2 regions of the Nocardia sp. NPDC004260 genome follow, and region 1 is predicted to be linked to the other one. Evidence: riboswitches for the same ligand, from Rfam matches in the RefSeq annotation. Region 1 holds a riboswitch; the other holds the start of a gene.
What was found. A riboswitch is a leader RNA that binds a small molecule or an ion and turns the genes downstream of it on or off. The one in region 1 is predicted to bind S-adenosylmethionine.
Positions count from the first base shown of each region.

Region 2: it holds a riboswitch for S-adenosylmethionine, as region 1 does, so the genes downstream of both, metX (homoserine O-acetyltransferase MetX) here and ACWEO7_RS23595 (amino acid ABC transporter permease) in region 1, are expected to answer to the same signal.

Region 1 covers NZ_JBSGEZ010000042.1:45,374-52,638, reverse strand. Annotated here, with positions in the region: gene ACWEO7_RS23615 (LLM class flavin-dependent oxidoreductase) at 1-1,052, opposite strand, end outside; gene ACWEO7_RS23610 (GNAT family N-acetyltransferase) at 1,049-1,564, opposite strand; gene ACWEO7_RS23605 (ABC transporter substrate-binding protein) at 1,569-2,528, opposite strand; gene ACWEO7_RS23600 (amino acid ABC transporter ATP-binding protein) at 2,543-3,310, opposite strand; gene ACWEO7_RS23595 (amino acid ABC transporter permease) at 3,307-4,314, opposite strand; SAM riboswitch class I at 4,342-4,435, opposite strand; gene ACWEO7_RS23590 (hypothetical protein) at 4,821-5,528, shown strand; gene ACWEO7_RS23585 (glycosyltransferase) at 5,554-6,720, opposite strand; gene ACWEO7_RS23580 (LppM family (lipo)protein) at 6,756-7,265, opposite strand, start outside.
Region 2 covers NZ_JBSGEZ010000032.1:20,665-27,929, reverse strand. Annotated here, with positions in the region: gene ACWEO7_RS19860 (MFS transporter) at 1-337, opposite strand, end outside; gene ACWEO7_RS19855 (imine reductase family protein) at 418-684, shown strand; gene ACWEO7_RS19850 (NADP-dependent isocitrate dehydrogenase) at 857-2,074, opposite strand; gene ACWEO7_RS19845 (MFS transporter) at 2,429-3,973, opposite strand; gene ACWEO7_RS19840 (TetR family transcriptional regulator) at 4,055-4,768, shown strand; SAM riboswitch class IV at 4,821-4,931, shown strand; gene metX (homoserine O-acetyltransferase MetX) at 5,149-6,306, shown strand; gene ACWEO7_RS19830 (hypothetical protein) at 6,368-6,490, opposite strand; gene ACWEO7_RS19825 (DUF3017 domain-containing protein) at 6,542-6,787, opposite strand; gene ACWEO7_RS19820 (tRNA (cytidine(34)-2'-O)-methyltransferase) at 7,005-7,265, shown strand, end outside.

The DNA of each region.
Region 1 (7,265 bases):
TCGGCGACACCGGTCGCCAACGGTCGGCTGGGAATGCGGCGGCGCAATTCGGGCGCCACCTCGGCCTGGAACAGCTCGAGGCCGTCCAGGTACTGCCGCTCGGGGCGGCCGTCGCGTTCTGCGGACAGGTGGATCACCTCGTGGCCGAGGTGCTCGTGCTGGCGGCCGACCTCGTCGATCACCTGCTCCGGGCTGCCGATCAGCGCCGAACTGCGGGCCACGTAGTCGTCGAGGGTCTCGAACACCACCGGCAGCCCGCGTTCGCGCGCCAGCGCCAGCCGCGCTTCGAAGATCGGCGCGTAGGCCGCGAGCGCCTCCTGCGAGGTGCGCGACACCTGGAATCCGGCGGTGCCCGCGCCGACCAGCGCGTCGGCGGGGTCGTGGCCGTGGAACGTCCAGCGTTCCCGGTAGTGGCGCACCAGCTCGGCATACGGCTCGATCGGGTTGGTGACGTTCGCCGAGAACAGCGGATCACCGTGGCGCGCGGCCAGTTCCACCGATTCGCGGCTGGTGGCGCTGCCGTGCCAGATCCGGATCTTCGGCTGCCACGGCCGCGGCAATGCTTTGGCCTCGCGCAGCGGCGGCCGAAAGCGCCCCGACCAGGTCACGTTGTCACCGGCCCACAGGGCGCGGAACAGTTCGTAGCCTTCGCGATTGCGGTCCCACTGGTCGTCGGGCGTGACGTGGTACAGCTGCGCCTGTGCGGCGCCGTTGCCCTTGCCGATGATCAGCTCGAGCCGCCCGCCGGACAGGTTGTCCAGCGTGGAGTAGTCCTCGAAAGCGCGCACCGGGTCCAGCAGGCTCAGCGTGGTCACCGCGGTGAACAGCGTGATCCGCGAGGTGAGGGCAGCCAGGTGGGACAAGATGACCGGCGGCGCGGCGGACAGGAACGGATCCTCGTGCCGCTCCCCGACGGCGAACCCGTCGTAACCCAGTTCCTCGGCCAGCCGCGCCTGGCCGACGACGTCGCGCAGGCGTTCCCGGGTGCCGGGCAGGCGGCCGGTCCGCGGATCGGGTACCCGGGTGACCAAGGTGAACAGCAGGAACTTCACGCGATCGCTCCCAGCACGGGCAGCCGCTTCTCGAAGGGATGCGGCCCGATCTGCTCCGCGGGCAGGTCCGGGTCGTAGAGCGCGCGGTAACCGGCGGCGAGATAGAGGGCGACCGCTTCGGGCTGACGCGGTCCGGTGGTCAGGTAGATCCGCCGGTAGCCGCGGCGCGCGATCTCGGCTTCCAGCTGCTCGAGTACGAACAGCCCGAGCCCTTGCCTGCGGTGCTCCCGCGAGGTCCAGATCCGCTTCAGCTCCGCGGTGTGCGCGTCGTAGCGCTGGAACGCGCCGCCCGCCACCACTTCTCCGTCGCGGGTGACGACCAGCAGCGCGCCGTGCGGCGGCGCGAACGCGGTGGCGGAGTGCTCGCGCAACGAGGCGTGCACCTCGCCGGGCGTGCGACCGTAGCGGCTGCTGTACTCGAGGGCGAGTTCGGCCAGCAGGGGCGCGGCCAGGGGGTCGTCCTGGGCGACCCGGTGCACGCGCAGCGTCGGGGTCGAGAGCGGTTGTGTCATCGGCTCAGCGCTTCTTCGGCAGGCCGGGCGGGTTGATCCGCGATTCGGCGACCTTCTCGCTCTGCAGGCCCCAACGGTCGATCACCTGCTGATATGTGCCGTGCTCGATGGCGTAGGCGAGCGCGTGCTGCACGGCGGTGATCAGCCCGCTGTCCTTCTTGGTGAGCACGGCGATCTCGCCTTGCAGCGCGTCGCCCGCACCGGAGAAGGTGCCCACGATCCTGGTCTGCTTCGCGGTGGCCGCGTGGTAGATCGCCGTCGGGTTCGGGCCGAGGTAGCCGTCGAGCCGCTGCGAGGCCAGCGCCAGGTAGTAGTCGGTGGTCTGCTGGAAGTAGGCGATGTCGATCGGGGGCAAGCCCTCGGCCCGGTTCTGCTCGTTCCACTTCACCAGCAGCTGCTCCTGGTTGGTGCCGCTGCCGACGCCGATCCGCTTGCCCGCCAGGCTCGTCCGATCCTTGTATTCCAGCTTGCTCTGGATCGGCACCTCCAGCGCGACATTGTCCTTGCGGTAGGTCGCGAAGTCGTACTTCTCCTTGCGTTCCTCGGTGACGGTGACGTTGGAGATGAACGCGTCCACCTCACCGGAGTCCACCCGCACGAAGTTCTGCGACCAATCGGCCACCTGCGCATCGAGTTTCAGGCCGAGGATGTCGGCGACCAGCGAGGCGAAGTCGATCTCCGAGCCGACCACCGTCCTGTCGTCGGTGGCGTAGAACCGCAGCGGCGGCGCTGCCCCGGACGTGCCGGTCACGACCAGCGTGCCGCGGTCGCGGATCGCCTTCGGCACCTCGGCGGCGATGGCATCGACCTTGGCGGTGCGAACGCGGCCGGACTGGGCGGGGGAGAGGTCGAAGGTGACCGAACCGGCGGGCTGCGCGGCGCTGTCCGCCTCGGGGTCGGTGCAGCCGGTGGCCAGCAGCACGACCGCGGTCGCGGCGGCGGTGACCAGGGCGGAGAACTTCATCGGATACCTGTTCGTCAACGGACTCGGGAAAGGAACGCGCGAGTGCGCGGGTGTTCGGGATGGTCGAGAACGACCGAGGGCGGGCCCTGCTCGACGATGACGCCCTCGTCGAGGAACACCACGGTGTCGGCGACCTCACGGGCGAAGCCGATCTCGTGGGTGACGATCACCAGCGCGGTGCCGCCGTGCGCCAGATCGCGGATCACGTCGAGCACTTCGCCGACCAGTTCCGGGTCCAGCGCGGAGGTCGGCTCGTCGAACAGGATCACGCGCGGGCGCAGCGCCAGCGCGCGAGCGATCGCCACCCGCTGCTGCTGCCCGCCCGACAGCCTGCGCGGATACGCGTCCGCCAGGTGTCCGATGCCGACCCGATCCAGCAGCAGGCGTGCCTCGCGCTCCACCTCGGTCCGGTCGCGCCGCTGCGCGGACAGCGGTGCGAGCGTGACGTTGTCGAGCACGGTCAGGTGCGGAAACAGATTGAACTGCTGGAAGACGAAGCCGATCCGGGAGCGCTGCTTGCGCACCGCGTGGTCGGGCAGCGCGTGCAAGCGGTCGCGGCGCAGCCGATATCCGATCAGCTCGCCGTCGATGTGCACGGTGCCCGCGTCCAGCGTCTCCAGATGGTTCACCACGCGCAGCAGGGTCGACTTGCCCGACCCGGATGGGCCGATCACGGCCACCACCTCGCCGGATCGCACGGTGAGATCGATGCCGCGCAACACTTCGTGCGAGCCGAAGGATTTCCGGACGCCGCGGACCTGCACGGCGAGTGTGGCGCTCATCGGGTCGCTCCGCGCGGTGCGGCGGGCCCGGCCTCGGCGACCTCGCGCAGCTTCCGCCACGCGCGTTGCAGCGGCGTCGGCGGCGGCGTGCGGTGCGCGCCCTTGGCGTAGTGGCGTTCGATGTAGTACTGCGCCACCGAGAGCGCCGTGGTGAGCACGATGTACCAGACCGTCGCGACCATCAGCAGCGGCACCACCCGTCCGTTGCGCCCGTAGATGACCTGGACCTGGTAGAACAGCTCGGCGATCGCCATCACCGACACGATCGAGGTGCCCTTGAACAGGCTGATCACCTCGTTGGCCGCGTTCGGCAGGATCGAGCGCATCGCCTGCGGCGCCACCACCGTGCGGAATTGCCGCAGCCGTGGAATCCCCAAGGCGGCGGCGGCTTCCAGCTGACCCGCGTCCACCGAGATGAAACCGGCCCGGATGATCTCGGCCGAATACGCCGCCTGATGCAGCGCCAAGCCGATCACGGCGGCGGTGAAACCGCTGATCACCCCGTTCACCTCGAAGGTGAACAGCGCGGGCCCGAACGGGACGCCGACCGAGAGGGTCCGATACAGGTAGGCGATGTTGAACCAGAACAGCAGCTGCACGATCAGCGGAATCGAGCGGAATGCCCAGATGTAGACCCACGCGATCACCCGCAGCACCGGGTTGTTCGACAGCCGGGCGATCGCGAGCGCGGTGCCGAGCAGAAAGCCCAGCGCCGTGCCCCACGCGGTCAGCTCCAAGGTGACCCGCAGCGCCGACAGCACCGACTCGGCCGTGATGTACCGCGCGAACGTCGGCCAATCCCAGCCGGGATTGGTGGCCAGCCCGTGCACGAACTGGGCGAGCAGGATCAGCGCGACGGCACTGATCACCCAGCGCCAGGGATGCCGGGTCTTTGCGACGGTCGGCGTCGCGCCGGTCTCGGCGGGGGCCGGTGTTCCGGTCGGGTCCGGTTCGATCGGCGCGGCCGCCTCGGGGGCGGCGTCCGGCGCGGTGGACGCGCTCATGACGGGTCCTCGATGATCACTTCGGTTCCTCCATCGGTCCCGGCGGAAGCACCCGCACCCGGTGACCGGGGGGTTGCTGCGACGTCGACGAGCCAGGTCTCTCGGTCGCTCTGGATGGTTGGCGCCGACCCCCTGTCAACGGATGTCAGGGGCGAGCCGAATCATGATGCCCAGTAAGGGAAGCCTGGAACAAGAGAAGTAATCACCGTGAGCGTAGATCTTGTCGACGCCGATTCATCGGATCTTTGTAGTAACCGGGCGTGCGCTGCTCTGCCGACGGCGAGGTGAGTTTCGCCGCTTCGCCGATCCCGGGCGCGTGGCGCCGGACTGGGATGGTCCGATGCAGCATACGGCTATCGCCGACGCTGGGGAACGCCGGTGGGCTACGCGGAGGTCCGTTCCGGGCAAACGGGACTCGCCACGAAATTGCTGTGTGCAATACCGGCTGCTGATTGTGTTTGCCGGAGTACTGTCCCCCTCGATCGTTCCGCCGATGAGGAGGTTTCGTGAACATATTGCGCCGTCTGACCCAGTTGTCCGCTGTCGCGACCAGTTCGATCGCCTTCGTGCTCGCCGGGCCGGGGGCCGCGTTCGCGGCTCCGGATGCCACGATTCCCGCGTTCCCCGAGGACTCCGTGCCGATCGCCGCCCCCGGTGACCTGTTCGGCGCGTATCAAGCCGCGCTCGACGCGTTGCGCGCGCTCGGTATCCAGCCGTTCGCGTACCCGAGCGCGTCGGCGTTCTGCCTCGACAACACCACGGCCGGTCTGGCGCCCGCCGTGGCAGGCGCCATTCCGGGGCCGTGGCCGAAGACCACTGTCCAGATTCCCGGCCAGGACCTCAGCGCCGTCAAGGCCGGGCAGGCCATGTTCACCTTCGTGCCCTACGGGCTCGGTCCGGACGGCCCGAATACCGCGGGAATGCAGGTGAGCTGGCTGAATTTGAATACCGGCCGCAGCGGCACGGCCGCCATGGGGCCGCTGCCAGAGGTCGCGCGTTCGATGGTTCCCGCGGCCGTTCCGCCGGACCAGCGGCCCGTGGCCGAGCAGGCGATCCGGGACTTCCTCGTCGCGTCCCTCCCGATGGGCGGGGTGCGCGCGGTCCCGGTGGACACCGGGAAGGGCACCGTGCTCGCCGCGATGTTCGGCACGGTGCAGAACGGCGCCAAGTCATGCTTCTTCCTGCCGACGGTGGGAATCACCCCGGTGCCGTGAGATTCCGTCACCGCGGCACGGTCGCTCAGGGCAGCGGCCGACCTTTCCAGCGCGCCGTGCCGCGGCGACGGGCCAGGTGTGACCGCACCCACAAAAGCAGATACACCGCCACCGATACCGGGTGCGCGACGGCGGCAGACAGATCCGAAGGTTTCAGCGGGCCCCCGGTTTCGGTCGAGCGGGCCAGCAGTCGCCCGGCGACGGCGGCGAGCCAGCCGATCAGGCCCGCCCGGCGGTGCGCCCCGCGGCCGAACACCGCCACTGCGGGCGGCAGCCAATAGGCAAGGGCGGCAACCAGTCCCACCGCCGCTCCACCCGTTATCGTGCCGTCGTAGGCCGACCAGAGCCAGCGGGAGTAGCCCGCGTCCAATTCCGCGGCGTCGCGATACATCCTGGTGCGGGCCAGCGGTCCCGCGGCCACCAGAACCGTGGAGTGACCGGCTCGACGCAGCGTACGGGCGATGTCGAGGTCCTCGGTGACGCTTCCGGCCACCGCCGTGTGGCCGCCCACCGACCGGTACGCGGCGTTGTCGAACACGAGGAACTGCCCGCACGCCACCGCCGTGGCGGGCCGAAGGCTCCGGTCGGCCGCGGTGACCGGCAGCGTCGAGGCCCACGACCAGCACAGCAGGGGCTGCACCAGCGCCTCCGCCACCGAGCCTGCCACTTGCAGGGGCCACGGGGAGACCAACGCGGCGCGTCGTCCGCGCAGCGCGCCGACCGCTGCCGCGAGCGCCGTCGGGGCCAGTCGCACGTCGGCGTCCAAGAAGATCAGCACCGGCGTCGACACCTCCTCGGCCAGCCGGACGCAGGCGGCGGCTTTTCCGGTCCAGCCGGGGACCGGGTCGGACTCGCTGCGCAGCAGCGTGAAACGCGGGTCGCCGTCGATCGCCGCGCGGGCCGCGGCGCCGGTGTCGTCGGTGGACCCGTCGTCGAGGATGCGTACCGCCATGCGCGGCACGCCCACCTGGGCGCGCAGGTCGCCGATCAGCTCGGGTAGCCGGTCGGCCTCGTCGCGCGCCGGGATACAGACGGTGACCGGTTCGATCACCGTCGTCGGGGTGTTCGTCAACCGCCGCACGGTGATCCGGTTGTACAGCGCGAGGCCCGCGCCGAGCGCGGCGACCGCGGCGGCGAAGGAAGGCAGGATCGAGTTCGCGCGCAACGTCTTCGGCAGGTCGGCACTCACCATGCGGGCCACGCTATCGCGGCACACCGACCTGTCGCTCAGCGATTCTGCGTCACCGAGCGCCACCAGCGGCTGAGAGAGAAGCCGACTTCCGGCGCGCCGGGCGCGGCGGGGTTGCGGTCCATGTACGCCATGGCCGCGACGATGGCGGCCACCGCGAGCGTGATGCCGCCCGCGATGCCCGCCCAGCCCGCGAACGAGCGGGTGTTCGGGTCGGCGTAACTGACCTCGGCGCGCAATGTGGAGACATCACCGGGCGGCAGCTTCCAGGAGACGACGTTGTCGCCCTCGCGGCTGCCGTTGGTCTTGGCGACGCGCGCCGGGAACGCGATGGTGAACTGCACGTCCGAACCGTGCGGCGGCACCGATTTCAGATCGACCCGCCCGCTCAGGCTGACCAGATCGCCGGTGCGCTGGAATTGCAACTGGAACATGCCCTGGGTCTGCTCGGACAGCCCGCCGAGCTGCTGCACCTCGCCGAACGACAGATCCTCGAAGAAGACCTGGCTGCCCGTATATCCGTCCTGGGCGTACGGCTCCACCCGCAC
Region 2 (7,265 bases), on a different contig from region 1:
CCAGCGTCTCGAACGAGGGCGCCAGGACGGTCGCCGCATTTCCCAGGGTGAACGCCACCATGAGCGCGACGAGCAGGCGCTTGCGCGGCATCCGCGCGCACAGCGCCGCGATCAGTGGCGCGCCGATCACCACACCGAGCGCATAGGCCGATACCGCGTGCCCCGCGGTCGGCTCGGAGACCCGCATGGCCGACGCGATGTCCGGCAGCAAACCCATGGTGACGAATTCGGTGGTCCCGATCCCGAATCCGCCGAGGGCCAGGGCGAGCATCGCGGGCACGTGCCAATCGGTTCGTCCGGGCGGCGCGGTGGTACTGGGGGTCGGGGCGGTGGTCACGTGTTCATGTAACCGGCCTCGGTCTGCGATCGCTTCCCCAGCGAAGGTGAGTTCGCCCACCACGCCGGCACCGACTCCCGCTGCCTGAAGGTGCGCCGATACTCGGCGGGCGACACGCCGACCCGAGAAGTGGCGGCGAATTCCCGGTGAACTTCTCCGGCCTGGCGGTCAACCGGGCAGGTCTGTCCAGCATCCTCACGGCCAGCCGCAAGCAAGGCGTGGCGACCGATCTGCTCGATCCCCTGCTGCGACTGTTCGAAGCGGAGTTCGAACGCGGCAATGAGGCGGCCAGTTTCACCCGCGCTTTCGCGGGCCTGCTCGATCCCACCGGAGTCGGCGCGAGCTGACAAGCGGCGACATCGCGAGGCATGCGCGACGGGCCGACGCCCCCAGCGAATCGGTCGCGAAACAGTCCGGGCACCCGTTCCACCGAGGGTGGGCGGGTGCCCGTGGTTCAGCCCGGCGCTGGGTGACCACCCAGCGCCGGAGTCGGCCGAGCGACGCGGCTCGGCCCCGCGATCAGCGCAGCGCGCGAGCCAGGTTGGCGTCCAGCGCGCCGAGGAACTCCTCGGTGCTCAGATAGCCCTGGTCACCGCCGACGAGCAGCGCGAGATCCTTGGTCATCTGGCCGCCCTCGACGGTCTTGATGACGACGTCCTCCAAGGTCTGCGCGAAGCCGATGACCTCGGGGGTGTTGTCCAGCTTGCCGCGATGCTCGAGCCCGCGGGTCCAGGCGAAGATGGACGCGATCGGGTTGGTCGAGGTCGGCTTGCCCTGCTGGTGCTGGCGGTAGTGCCGGGTGACGGTGCCGTGCGCGGCCTCGGCCTCACAGGTGCGGCCGTCCGGGGTCAGCAGCACCGAGGTCATCAGGCCGAGCGAGCCGAAGCCCTGCGCCACCGTGTCGGACTGCACGTCGCCGTCGTAGTTCTTGCACGCCCAGACGTAGCCGCCCTCCCACTTCATCGAGGAGGCGACCATGTCGTCGATCAGCCGGTGCTCGTAGGTCAGGCCCGCGGCGTCGAACTGGCTCTTGAACTCGGCGTCGAAGATGTCCTGGAACGTGTCCTTGAACATGCCGTCGTAGGCCTTGAGGATGGTGTTCTTCGTCGACATGTACACCGGGTAGTTCTGCTGCAGGCCGTAGTTGAACGACGCCCGCGCGAAGTCCTCGATGGACTTACGGAAGTTGTACATGCCCAGGACGACACCGCCCTCCTCGGGCATCTTCACGACCTCGTGCTCGATCGGCTCGCTGCCGTCGTCCGGGGTGAAGGTCACGGTGACGGTACCGCCCTGGAACACCTTGAAGTCGGTGGCGCGGTACTGATCGCCGAAGGCGTGGCGGCCGATGATGATCGGCTTGGTCCAGCCCGGCACCAGCCGCGGAACGTTCGAGATGATGATCGGGGCCCGGAAGATGGTGCCACCCAGGATGTTGCGGATGGTGCCGTTGGGCGACCGCCACATCTTCTTGAGGCCGAATTCCTTGACTCGCGCCTCGTCCGGAGTGATAGTGGCGCACTTCACACCGACGCCGTGCTTCTTGATGGCTTCGGCGGCGTCGATGGTGACCTGATCATCGGTCTTGTCGCGGTATTCGATGCCGAGGTCGTAGTACTCGAGGTTCACGTCGAGGTAGGGGTGGATCAGCTTGTCCTTGATGAACTGCCAGATGATCCGGGTCATCTCGTCGCCGTCGAGTTCTACGACGGTGCCTTCAACCTTGATCTTGGACATGGATCTTCGTGTCCTCCTAGGATGGTGCCCTCATTGCACGGCCAGGCGAACACGCTTGTGAGCGGACCCCAGCTGTTCCAACAGACAACGTATATGTCCCGCGTTGTCGGCGGGACATGTGGTGCAAACAAGACAAGCGTACTGCTGCCGAAGTCCTCACCGCACGGGCAGCCCCCGGAGTGAGCTGGACCACCTTTGTTACCGATTGGTAGGCAATGCCTTCCAGCGCCTCGGCGGAACCCGCGCAACCGCCGTCGCCGCCATGATCCGCCTTCCGTTCCAGCACGGCAACGGCCTGGCACATGACGAGGTCCGCGCGGCGTCAACACGCCGCACGGACCTCGTTCCGGTGGATCAGACCGCGACCGGAAGCCGCGCCCCGTCCTCGGAACCTTCGATCAGGTTCTCCGGACGGTCCCGGATCATCAGCGCGATGATCGGGATGGCCGCCAGGAAGAACCCGGCGCCGACGTAGAAGGCCACGTCGTAACTGTGGATCGCGGCCCGCGCGGCCAGGTTGTCGATGCCGGGATTGTCGTGCGCGAAGGTCTTGGCGACCTGCACCGAGATGGTGGTCAGCAACGCCGTGCCGACCGCGCCGCCGACCTGCTGAGCCGCGTTCAGCAGCGCGGAGGCGACGCCGGAGTCCTCTTCCTCCACCTGATGCAGCGCGACCGTCTGCATGCCGACGAACAGCGGACCCATACCGAGCGCGATGAGCACCTGAGCGGGCAGCACACCGGCCAGGAAGCTGTCACCGAAGCTCAGTTGAGCCAGCAGCACCAGGCCGATGACGCCCAGCACGGCCCCGGCCAGCATCAGCGGACGCGGGCCGAGCTTCGGCAGCAGGGCGCTGGTGACACCCGCCGAGATCGCGATGCCCGCCGGGAAGGGCAGGAACGCGAAGCCCGCCTTCAGGGCGGAGTAGCCCAGCGTGATCTGGAAGTAGAAGCTCAGGAACAGGAACATCGCGAACATCGCGATCGGGATGAGCAGCGCGGCGAGGAAAGCGCCGCCCCGGTTGATCTCACCCGGGATGTGCAACGGCAGCAGCGGGTTCGCCGAGCGCCGTTCGATCACGACGAAGGCGACGAGCAGGGCCAGCCCGGCGACCAGCAGCGCCAGCGTGCTGCCTGCCAGCCAGCCGTCGTCGGCGGCACGACTGAAGCCGTACACGATGGCGATCAGGCCGAGCGTCACGGTGACGGCTCCTGGCACGTCGTATCCCCCGCTGCGCGGCGCAGGCACGTCCTTCGCCACCCAGGCCAGCGCGCCGAGCAGCGCGATCAGCGCGATCGGCGTGTTGACCAGCAGGCACCAGCGCCAGGAGGCGTATTCGGTGAGCGCGCCACCGGCGATCAGGCCCAGCGCCGCACCACCCGCGGAGATGCCCGCGAACACACCGAACGCGGTGGCCCGCTCGCCGGGCTCGGTGAAGGTCACCGACAGCAGCGAGAGCGCGGCCGGAGCCAGCAGCGCGGCGAACGCGCCCTGCAACGCGCGTCCGGCGAACAGTTCCGCACCGGTCTGCGCGAGACCGGCCAGCGCCGACGCACTCGCGAAGCCGATCAGGCCGACGATGAAGATCCGGCGTCGGCCGAGGTAGTCGGCCAGCCTGCCGCCGAGCAGCAGCAGGCCACCGAAGATCAGCGTGTAGGCGGTGAGCATCCATTGCCGGTTGCCGTCGCTGATGTCGAGATCACGCTGCGCGAACGGCAGCGAGATCGTCACGATGGTGGCGTCCAACACCACCATGAGCTGGGCTAACGCGATCACTCCCAGCGCGAGCCAACGCGCTGAACCGCTCGCCCGCTGCGGCGCGTGCACCGCTGTCGCGGTCTCGGTCACGGTCTTCTCCTCGTCCTCGATGTCCCGAGCAATCCTGTCATCTAGCGACATTTGTCGTCAAGCGCAAAATGTCGCGATACGACATTTGACCGTTACGGACAGGAAAACGCCAGGTTGCGTTAACATGGGGGCATGCTCGAGTTATCGGCGCCGACGGGCGCGGGCGCAGCGGCCGACCGCGCCGCCGGCGGCCCGGCGACCCAGGGCCTGCGCGAACGCAAGAAGCAACAGACCAGGCTGCGGATCATCGCCGCGGCCCTCGACCTGTGCGACACACAGGGCTTCGACGCGACCACGATCGAGCAGATCGCCAACGCGGCGGACGTCTCGCCGCGCACCATCAACCGCTATTTCGACAGCAAGGAAGACATCGTCCTGGGGCCGGTGCAGGATTTCGGGCAAACCATCGCCGAGACGCTGCGCGAGTTGCCCCGCACGGGCAACGAACTCGGGGCGCTGCGCCAGGCCTTCCTGCACGTGGTCGATGAAGCCGCCGCGGCGGGCGAGGCGGATCCGCTGTCGTTCCGGCAGTTCCAGAAGATGCAGCGGATTCTGCGCAGCAGCCCGTCGGTCAGCGCGCGCAGCATGGAGCATGCCGACGACAAGAACCACGCGATCGCCGCGGTGGTCGCCGAGCGCCTCGGCACCACGCCGGACGCGCGCCCGGTGCGGCTGATCGTCGGCGCCTGGCAACTGATCGGCCACATCGGCATGGAGTGCTCCGACGATGTGTTCCTCGACGACGACCTCGCGGTCGCGGCCAGGGCGGGGCGGGCCGCGTTCACCGAGGCCTACGACGAGTTCGTGCGCACCTGCTGTGGTGCGCCGACCGCCGCGGACCAGTGAGTTCGATGGAGGATTTCGGGCGCTGACCGCCCGCCGGTTATGATGCCGGACAGGTCATGAGTACCAGCGTCAAGCCCCGGCTCGCTGGTCGGCAACCCTCCAGCCGCGGTGGGGTGCTCCGGGTGATGACCTGGCTCCCGAGAGCCGGGAGCAAGCGCGTAACAGGAGGTCGCCGCCATGTGTTGTTGTTCGTCACCCACACACCGCTAACCCCTGCTGTACCGGCGAACACCTGCTTGGGAGCAAACCATGAGTGAATTCACCGCGCCCGGGGCCGAGCGAGGCCCGGCGCAGTCGGCCCCGCACAGCCGTGGTGCCGAGTTCGGGATCGTGCGTTTCCTCCCGGATCCTCCGCCCCCCGGTTTCGCGGCGGCGGCGACATGACCGTGAACACCGAACCGAGCGCGCGGACCTCCGGCATCGCCCTGCCGCCCCCCGATGGACAGCTCGGCACCATCGCCATCGGGGACGTGCGACTGGAGAACGGCGCGGTCATCCCGGACGTCCACCTCGCGGTACAACGCTGGGGTGAGCTCTCCCCCGGCCTGGACAACGTCGTGCTGGTCGAACACGCGCTGACCGGCGACTCGCACGTCGTCGGCAAGCCCGACGGCCTGCACCAGCTGCCCGGCTGGTGGGACGGCATGGTCGGGCCGGGCGCGCCGCTGGACACCGACGAATGGTGTGTGGTCGCGACGAACGTGCTCGGCGGCTGTAAGGGCAGCACCGGGCCGTCCACCACGGCTCCGGACGGAAAGCCTTGGGGCGCGCGTTTTCCCGAGATCTCCATCCGTGATCAGGTGACCGCCGAAGCCGCTCTGCTCGACCTGCTCGGTGTCGAGCGGCTCGCGGCCGTGGTCGGCGGGTCGATGGGCGGTATGCGGGTGCTCGAGTGGATGGTCGGCGCACCGGATCGGGTCGCCGCGGCGCTGGTGCTCGCGGTCGGAGCCCGCGCCACCGCCGATCAGATCGGCACCCAGACCACCCAGATCGCGGCGATCACGTCCGATCCGGACTGGCAGGGCGGCGACTATCACGGCACCGGCCGCGCACCGACGACGGGGATGGCGCTGGCCCGGCGGATCGCGCACCTGACCTACCGCACCGAGTTCGAGCTGGATCACCGGTTCGCGAACAAGCCGCAGGGCGACGAGGACCCGTGGAACGGCGGACGGTACGCGGTGCAGAGCTACCTGGACCATCAGGCCGAAAAGCTCTGCAAGCGTTTCGATCCCGCCACGTACGTGTTGCTGACCGAGGCGATGAACCGCCATGACGTCGGCCGCGGCCGGGGCGGCATCGAGGCGGCGCTCTCGGCGACGCCGGTGCCGTGCGTGGTCGGCGGCGTCGACTCCGACCGGCTCTATCCGCTGCGGACCCAGCAGGAACTCGCCGATCTGCTGCCCGGATGCGACGGACTGGAGATCGTGCACTCCCGCGACGGGCACGACGGATTCCTCACCGAGGCGGCGGCGGTGTCCAAACTGCTGACCGAGACCATGCGCCTGGCCCGCGCCGGTGTGCGCCCCGAACGCTGAAAGAGTGCGCTTCCCTCCCGTCCGCACTGATCGGTGCCTCGCGCCGTGATGCCGTCCACTCTCAGAGCGCTGCGGCTCGCCGCGCCGCTTCGATGCGGTTGATGTTGGTCTCGATCCACTCCCGCAGCGCCGCTATCGGCGTGCGCAGTCCGCGCGAGCGGACGGTCTTCGCCGAGCGATACACCGCTGCCCGCTGAGCACAAGGGCGACCCCGCCATCGCTGGGTCGCCCGCCCTCAGCCGACGCCGAGCGTGTTGATCGTGGCCGCGAGGAACAGGATGCTCGACCCCAGCAGCGTCAGCGCGCCGACGTCGAACGGCTTGCTGCGCACCGCCAGCAGCCCCACCCGGGTAGTCGGCAGGCACAGCCGGAATGCCGCCGCCAGCAGCGTGGCACCGCCGAAGAAGAACGTCCCGCGCCGCCAACGATCGGACGCCACGAACACCACCGCCACCACGATGACCAGCGTCACGACGACCATCGGCAGATGGGCACGCAAGAACTCCGCTCCCGAACCGCGGCGTCCGGCCCGGGCGATAGGCGTATCGGCATCGGTCACCTTCCCGATTCTTGCAGACCGGTCCGGTGGTCGACGAGTGGCGCATGCCTGCGGCGAATCGCGAGTAGTCCCCGCGGCGGTGTGCCACTCGTGTGGGGTGCGGGCGGACGGCTCCGGCGACCTGGTTGACTGATGCGTCGTGTTCCATCTGATGTTCCACGAGCCGTGCATTCCGCCGAATACCGGCAACGCGATCCGGTTGGTCGCGGGGACCGGGTGTCATCTGCATCTGATCGAGCCGTTGGGATTCGATCTGTCGGAGCCGAAGTTGCGCAGGGCCGGGTTGGACTACCACGATCTGGCGTCGGTGACGGTGCACCCGAATCTGGCGGCGGCATGGGAGGTACTGCGCCCGGAGCGGGTTTTCGCGTTCACCACCCAGGGCACCACTCGGTTCACG